DNA from 2 places in the Rhodococcus sp. Eu-32 genome. Region 2 is predicted to be linked to the other one. Evidence: riboswitches for the same ligand, from Rfam matches in the RefSeq annotation. Region 2 holds a riboswitch; the other holds the start of a gene.

The links. Region 2 has a riboswitch for S-adenosylmethionine ahead of DK926_RS00450 (ABC transporter substrate-binding protein). Riboswitches for the same ligand answer to the same signal wherever they lie in the genome.
Region 1: it holds a riboswitch for S-adenosylmethionine, as region 2 does, so the genes downstream of both, DK926_RS20540 (aminotransferase class V-fold PLP-dependent enzyme) here and DK926_RS00450 (ABC transporter substrate-binding protein) in region 2, are expected to answer to the same signal.

What each region holds. Positions count from the first base shown of each region.
Region 1 covers NZ_QGNK01000019.1:24,386-28,600, forward strand. Annotated here, with positions in the region: gene DK926_RS20535 (Pls/PosA family non-ribosomal peptide synthetase) at 1-1,937, opposite strand, end outside; SAM riboswitch class IV at 2,127-2,242, shown strand; gene DK926_RS20540 (aminotransferase class V-fold PLP-dependent enzyme) at 2,291-3,634, shown strand; gene DK926_RS20545 (hypothetical protein) at 3,767-4,215, shown strand, end outside.
Region 2 covers NZ_QGNK01000001.1:82,138-86,352, reverse strand. Annotated here, with positions in the region: gene DK926_RS00460 (ABC transporter permease) at 1-32, opposite strand, end outside; gene DK926_RS00455 (ABC transporter permease) at 25-1,029, opposite strand; gene DK926_RS00450 (ABC transporter substrate-binding protein) at 1,032-2,648, opposite strand; SAM riboswitch class I at 2,849-2,944, opposite strand; gene DK926_RS00445 (LLM class flavin-dependent oxidoreductase) at 2,998-4,125, opposite strand; gene DK926_RS00440 (MFS transporter) at 4,122-4,215, opposite strand, start outside.

The sequences.
Region 1 (4,215 bases), on a different contig from region 2:
ACCGTCGGCGCCCACGGAACCTCGGCGAACCACGACATGACGTTGAACAGAATCCCCAGCCACGTGACCCACTGCAGGCCGGTCAGCGTCGTCAGCGGAACGGTCGCGGCGATCTGCGCCCACTGCGCCGTGCGTGACGTCGGTTCGACCTCACGCGGCACGACCTCGACCGGCGGTTTCAGCTCGTCCAGGTATCGGGCCAGTGAACCGAGCCGTGGGTGGTCGTAGAGCTGGGCGACGGTGATCTCGGGGAACCGCTCACGCAGTGCCGTCACCAACTGGGCAGCGGACAGCGAGCCGCCGCCGTTCTGGAAGAAGTCGGCGTTCTCGTCGGTCACCTGAGCGCCGAGGATGTCGGTCCACAGCTCGGCGACCCAGCCGGCAGTGCCTTCCAGCGCCGACGCGTCACCGAGCCCCGGCAGAGGCCAGGGCAGTGCGTTGCGATCGACCTTGCCCGACGTCCGCGTCGGCATCTCCTCGACGAGCGCGAGCCGCGGAACGAGCGCAGCCGGGAGCTGCTCGGACAGCAGCGTCCGCGCCGCATCGAGGTCGAAATTCTTGTCGGTGCTGGCGAGATAGCCGACCAGCACCGAGTTGCCTGCACCCGTCTTGCGGACCGCGGCCGCAGCACCGGCGACGCCGGGGAGAGCCTGCAGCGCGTTGTCGATCTCGCCGAGCTCGATGCGTCGACCGCCGAGCTTGATCTGGTCGTCGGCGCGGCCCTGGAACAACAGACCCTCGACTTCGAGCTTGACGAGGTCGCCACTGCGATAGGCGCGCTCCCACCCGAGCGTCGGCATCGGGGCGTATTTCTCGGCGTCCTTCGCCGGGTCGAGGTAGCGCGCGAGGCCGACGCCGCCGATGACGAGCTCACCGACCTCGCCGACGGCAACCGGCTGGCCGGACGCGTCGACGACGGCGAGATCCCAGCCGTCGAGTGGCAGGCCGATACGGACCGGACCCTTGCCGTCCATGATCGACGCACACGCGACGACGGTGGCCTCGGTGGGCCCGTACGTGTTCCACACCTCGCGACCGTCGACGGCGAGGCGTTCGGCCAGCTCCGGCGGGCACGCCTCGCCGCCGAAAATCAACAGGCGGACGGCTTCGAGCGCCACAGCGGGCCACAGAGCTGCGAGCGTCGGGACGGTCGAGACGACCGAGATGTCACGGGAAACGAGCCACGGTCCGAGATCGAATCCACTGCGGACGAGCGAGCGAGGTGCGGGAACGAGACACGCGCCGTGACGCCACGCGAGCCACATCTCCTCGCAGGACGCGTCGAACGCCACCGACAGACCTGCCAGCACGCGGTCGCCCGGACCGAGGGGATCGTCCTGCATGAACATCCGCGCTTCGGCGTCGACGAATGCCGCGGCGTTGCGATGGCTGACGGCGACGCCCTTCGGCGTACCCGTCGAACCCGACGTGAAGATGACCCAGGCGTCGTCGTCGGGGCTCGGGATGGTCAGGGTGTCGGGCAGGGGAATGTCCTGCTTGTCGGCCGTACCTGCAGCGATGCCGCCCGCCGTCACGACCGCGGTCACCTTGGCCTCACCGAAGACAAGCTCGGCGCGCTCGTCGGGGTCGTCGGCGTCGACGGGCACGTACGCAGCACCGGCGTTCAGGATCGACAGAATCGCGACGTACAACGAGAACGAGCCCGATGGCATCCGGACGCCGACGCGGTCGCCGCGCCGAACTCCCGCCCTGGCCAGCCATTGCGCGCCCTCGTCGATGTCCTCGAGCAGCTCGCGGTAGGTGATCGACGTGCTTCCGTCGTCGATCGCCATGGCGTTGGGATGCTGTGACGCCGTCGACCGCAGGACGTCGATGAGGGTGCGCTCACGAGGAGCGCGATCTCCGCGCAGAAATTCGGCAGGTATGGCTGCAGACGCCTGCGTCTTCGTCGGTTCCGATCGTGATTCCACAGACAACCGGGTGTTCCTCTTCTCGAATCGTCAACGTGATTTGTGGGTCGTTATCTCATGTTGGGTTTGCCAGAAGGTGAACGGCTGCATGGTCGAGACACCGGGCGAAGTTTACTCGCGTGGTGCGGCTTCGCCCCGCGGGTTTCCTACCTGCCGGGTTGACAATGACGAGAGTCGTTTGCCATTCTCTGTTCAGGTCATGAGTACCAGCGCAAAGCCCCGGCTCGCTGGTCGGCAACCCTCCTCCGCGGTGGGGTGCTCCGGGTGACGACCTGGCCGACGCCGGAGAACCGGTGCGGCAAGCGCGGACTCGAACGCCGTATCGGCGTGGGTCCCCGAACGACAAGGGGATAATTGTCATGACTGCTGTTCTCGAGAAGACCTGTGCACCGTTCGCTGCGGTCAGCGGCGCGAACGTGCAGGTCCCGCTCGTCGACGGAACCACCTGCAGCTACGCGAACTTCGACTACGCGGCCAGTGCACCTGCGCTCGCCGAGGTGTCCGCGCGAATCGAGGAGCTGCTGCCGTTCTACTCCAGCGTGCACCGGGGTGCCGGATATGCATCGCGGGTCTCGACGGCCGCATACGAGAAGGCCCGGGTGACCGTCTCCGACTTCGTTGGAGCGCAACAGGATTCCGTCGTGATCTTCACGCGGAACACCACCGACTCGCTGAACCTTCTCGCCGGCTGTGTCCCGGGAGACACCGTCGTGCTCGACATCGAGCACCACGCGAACCTGTTGCCGTGGAACGGGCGTCGCGTCGTCGTCGCAGCGGACTCGGTTGCCGAGACGGTTGCGCGCATCGACGCGGAACTGCGGACGAAACCTGCTGCGCTGCTTGCCGTCACGGGAGCGTCGAACGTCACGGGCGAGGTGCTGCCCATCCGCGAACTCGCGACGCTCGCGCATCGGCACGGTGCTCGAATTCTCGTCGACGGTGCCCAGTTGGTGCCGCATCGCCGCGTGAATCTTGCCGACCTGGGCGTCGACTACCTCGCTTTCTCGGGCCACAAGCTGTACGCGCCGCACGGTGCGGGTGTCCTCGTCGGCAGGCGTGACTGGCTCGACGCCGGTGAGCCCTACCTTGCCGGTGGTGGTGCGGTGCGACACGTGACCACGACGTCGACGGACTGGGCTCCGTCGCCCGCGCGTCACGAGGCCGGGACCCCGAACGTGCTCGGCGTCGTCGCGCTCGCAGCCGCGTGCGAGGCGATCACGGCGTACGAGGCGGCAGGTGCCGTCGACCACGAGCGTCGTCTGTGCACGCGGCTACGCGACGGGTTGGCCGGAATCGACGGAATCCAGCTCTTGTCGGTGTGGAACGACGCTCCGGACAGTGTGGGCATCGTCACATTTGCACTCGACGGGTACGGCCCGGGCGAGATCGCCGCATACCTGTCCGCCGAACACGGAATCGGCGTGCGCGACGGCAAGTTCTGTGCCCACCCGTTGCTGCAACGGCTCGGTTACGCAGGCGGCGCCGTGCGGGCCAGCCTGGGGCTCGGTAGTTCCGATGCCGACGTCGACCGTCTCGTCGACGCCGTCGCGCAGCTGGCCTCGTCCGGCCCCTCGTGGGTCTACGAGGAGGACAACGGATGGTGGAACCCGGTGCCCGATCCGCGCCCGTTCCCGGCGATTGCCGACGGCGGCGCAGGCGTGGGATCCCCGTGCGCGAACGGAGAGGTTAGCATCGGGTCATGACAGCAAATGTCGTGTCGCAGGGCCGATTCTGGCGCGACAGGTACGTGGATCTGTGCCGCACGGCCTCCGGGTCTTGTAGGCGTTCGGGTAGGACCTAGGCAACCTTCCCCTGCTTCCACGACAGGACATCTCATGTCGAACACTTCACCCGTACGCGTCGCCGTCGATCATGCGGGCACCTGGACCGAAATCACCGACGCCGTTCCGACCGAGGCGGTCGCCCGCATCGTCGCCGCAGACCTTCGTGAGGGCCAACAGGCTCGCACGGCACTGCGCTCCGATGCAGTGGCCGCAGGCAAGGATGCCGACAGCGTCGCAGTCTTCCTCGACATCGAGTTCCACATCGCCGACGACGCCAGGACTGCGCGTCGTGAGTTCGCGGCGTTGGACGTGCCCGCCGTTCCCGGTTCGATCCGGTACGTCGGAACCGCTGCCGGTCTGGCGGGGCTCGTCGCCGACGTGAAGGCCGCCGAGGTGGCCGACGGTGTCACCCTCGTCGCAGTCGGACCCGAGGCGCGCAACCTGGCCGACGTCGCAGCGGGCGTCGTCCCGTGGTTGGAGGACCGTGGCGTCGCGTTCCA
Region 2 (4,215 bases):
TCCTGGACCTCGCGAATCAAGATGTCAGACATCGGCTTTCTCCTTCACCGGCGACTCGGAGTTCACGGCGTCGGCCTTCGCTGCCGGCTTCTTGTACTCCGCGACGATGCGCGGGTCGATCAGCGGGTAGAGCACGTCGACGAGCAGATTGATCGCCACGAACACCAACGACGTCAGGACGACGATGCCCTGCACGACGGGAATGTCCTGCGCCATCACCGAGGTCTGCGTCAATCGTCCGACGCCTGCCCGGGAGAAAACTGTTTCGACGACCACCGATCCTGCGAGGAGGTTGCCGACGAGGACGCCCGCGATCGTGAACGCCGGAATCGACGACAGCCGGGCGACATGCTTGGTCTGCACGCGCAGCCGCGAGACGCCCTTGGCGCGAGCCGATTCGACGAACGGCTGCTTCCACGTGGTCGTCATGGACGTCGCGAGGACCTGAGCGATGACCGCGCCCGTCGGCAATGCCAGCGTGATCGCGGGCAGCACCAGCGACGAGAACCCCTGGTCGCCGAACGCCGGGAACAGTCGCATTTGGAACGAGAACAGTTGCAGCAGGAGCAGCCCGACCCAGAACGTCGGGACGGCGACCCCGAGTGGCGGGATCGACAACAGGATATTGCGCAACCATCCAGCGCGGGTGTAGGTCGCGAGAAACGCGACCGTGCCGCCGAAGATCACGGCCAACACCAGGGCGCTGAAGGCGAGCGCCAGCGTGCTGGGCAGCGCGTCGAAGATCGCCGTCGTCACCTTCTGCCCTGTGGCAATCGAGTACCCGAAGTCACCTCGGACAGCGCCGCTGAGCGAGTTCCAATACTGAACCCACACCGGCTGATCGAGGCCGTACCGCGCCTGCAACTCCGCGATCGCGGCCGCGTCGACCGGGGTGCCTGCTCCCCCGCCGTCGGCCGCGATGCTGACCGGATCGGACGGGAGCAGGAACAGGACGACGAACGAGATCGTGAACGCCGCCCACAGGACGACAACCGCCTGCAGTACACGCTGTGCGAGGTACCGGGTCATGACTACTGTCCGCTCAGCCAGGTGTCGAAGAACTGAAGACGGGCCGACGCCTCGAATTTCAGGTCCTGCACGGTCGAGCCTGCGCCGATTGCCTGCGACAACTCGATGGTCGGGATCCACAGGCCGTTGTCGAGCACCTGCTGCTGAGCGCGACCGATGATCTCGTTGCGCTCTGCGGTATCGGTGGTGGCCAGTTCCTCGGTCAGCGACGCGTCGAGATCGGGAATCGGGCCGCGTGCGTTCAGGTTTCGGCCGTCGACGGCGAACGACGTGCGCAGGATGTCACCGTCGGCACGCGTGCTGTTGTAGTACGTGGAGTCGTAGTCCTTGGTGCCCTGACGCGCGGTGGCCTCGGCATTCGAAACCAGTTCGAGCTGCAGATCGACGCCGACCTCACGCAACTGCTGCTGGGTGAGCTCGAGGATTGCCTGGTTACCGGCGAACACGGCACTGAACATGACCTTGAAACTCAGCTTCTGGCCGTCCTTTTCACGGATGCCGTCGGCTCCCGGGACCCAGCCTGCCGCGTCGAGTATGGATTTCGCCTTCTCGGGGTCGTAGGTGACGTCCGCGAGTTCGGTGTAGCCGGGAGTCCTGCTGGCCAGCGTGCTGGTTGCAGTCTTGAAGTCCGGGCCGAGAATGGTGTCGACGAGTTCCTGACGGTCGATCGCCGGAACGAGGGCCTTGCGCACCTCGGGATCCTGCAGCGCACCCCGAGTCACGTTGGGCTGGATGCCGAACGGCGTGCCCGGATTCGACGTCGTCAGGATCCGTCCGCCGGTGGCCTCGATCTGCGGGGCATCCTGTGGAAGCGCGTCGCTGATCGCGTCGAGCTGATTCGACGACAGGCTGCCGGTACGGACACCCGATTCGGGGACGACTGTGAATTCGATGGTGTCGAGGTATGCCTCACCGTCGTGGCCGAACACGTCCGAGCCCCAGTCGTATCCGGTGCGCTTGGCGAGCGTCACCGATTTGTCCTGCTGGTAGTCGGCGTACGTGAACGGACCGCTACCGATATTGCTGCCGTCGCACCGCGCCTCCGCCGGCTTCGCGACGGTGGCGAGCGACTGAATTCCGAGCTGCGGCGTCGACGTCGCCTGCAGGAACTGCGCATTCGGACCGTTGAACTCGATCTTCGCGGTGAGCGGGTCGACGACGGTGGTGCCGACGTAGCCGGACAGGTAGCTGCCGCCGAGCGGAGACTTCGCTGTGGTCAGGGTGTTCACGATCGAGTCGAAGTTGGCCTTGACCGCCTCGGCATCGACCGGCGTGCCGTCACTGAACGTGACACCGTCCTTCAGCGTGAACGTGAACGACGACGCGTCAGGGGCCACTTCCCAGCTGTCCGCGAGCCACGGCGTGATCTCACCGGTCTCGGGATCCTGGTCGGTGAGCGAATCGACGATCTGACGAATGACGTAGATCGTCTGATTCGTGCCCGACTGCGCGGGATCGGAGCAGGTCGGCGCACCGGACAGGCCGTAACGCAGCGTTCCGCCCGCCTGGGGCTCACCCGCGTCGGCGGTGCTGGACGACGAACCGCCACCGCACGCGGTCAAAAGGACACTGGCGGCAGCGATGGTGCCGATTCCCACCAGAACGGAACGTGAGGACACGTGGATACTCCGGATCTCGAGATGCGAGGACACCGCAGACATGGGTGTCCTGAATTAGGGAGGGGTGAAGATGCTCAGCCGTCGAGGCTCAGCGACAACAGCTGGAACCGCACAGACGACACAGGTCGACGTGAATGCGGCCCCAAGCAGTCGTGAACCCCGCGCTGATCGACCCAGCGTCGTGAGTGGCGTGCATCGTTCCTCCATCGTTCCCGGCGGTAGCACCCGCTCCCGACTTGTTCGGGGGGTTGCTGCGACGTCGTAGAGCCAGGTCTCTCGGTCGCTCTGGATGGTGTTGCGCTGGCAAGTGTACGACTACGTACGACACTTATGCCAATTGGGGCATTCCCTACGGAGTATTGGGGGATTCGAACAGCGGTAGCACTCCCCTCCCGAAATGCTCGGCTTCTTCGACGTGGGGGTAGCCCGAAAAGATGAACTCGTCGATGCCCACCGCCTGATATTCGCGAATCCGGTCGGCCACCTCGGCGTGACTGCCGACCAGCGCGGTACCGGCTCCCCCGCGCACCAGACCGTACCCCGCCCACAGATTCGGCCCGACCAGCAGGTTGTTTCGATCACCACCGTGCAGATCGAGCATGCGTCGCTGCCCCTCGGACGCGATGCCGCGCAATGCTTTCTGCCTGCGTGCGATGATCTCGTCGTCGAGCCCGGAGATCAGGTTCTCGGCAACCGCCCACGCCTCGTCGGCGGTGTCACGCGCAATGACGTGCAGCCTGATCCCGCCTCGGATGTCCCTGCCTCGGTCGTGTGCGGCCTTCTTGACGTGCGCGATCTTGTCGGCGACCTGACTGGGCGGTTCACCCCAGGTCAGGAACACGTCGGCCTGCGCGGCCGCGACATCGACGGCAGCCGCGGACGATCCACCGAGGTACACGTCGGGAAGCGGGACCGGCGGGTAGCCACTGAAACCGGCGCCGCTCGGCCGCTCGACGGTGTAGAACTCGGACGACGTCGAGACAGGCTTGCCGTCGCCGACGGCACGGGCGATTTCGAGGAATTCGAGCGCTCGACGGTAGCGGTCGTCCTTGCCGCGTGTGTCGCCGTACGCGCGCTGTTCGACGTCGTCACCTCCCACGACGACGTTCAGCAGTGCACGTCCACCCGAAAGTCGTTGGAACGTACTGACCATCTGCGCCGACAGGACCGGCTCTACGGCACCGGGTCGGAACGCGACGAGGAATTTCAGACGCGTCGTCGCCGCGATCAGCGCCGACGTGACCAACCACGCGTCCTCGCAGTGAGCACCCGTCGGCGTCAGCACCGCATGGAAACCGAGCCGGTCGACGGTCTGCGCCAGACGGGTCAGGTAGTCGAGCGACGCGTCGCGATGGCCGGAATCAACCACTGCTGCAGCGTTTTCTGCAATGCGCACTCCGTGCGACGTACCACCGAGGCGTTCGTCGTCGCCACCGGTAGGAAGAAACCACGAAAACTTCGGTGCCGTCCTTGTCACTGCCCACTCCGTCTCTTGCTGTCCGTCACTGCACACGCCAACGATCCGAGCAACATCAGCGCGCAGACCCCGAGCCCCAGAACGGCTGCC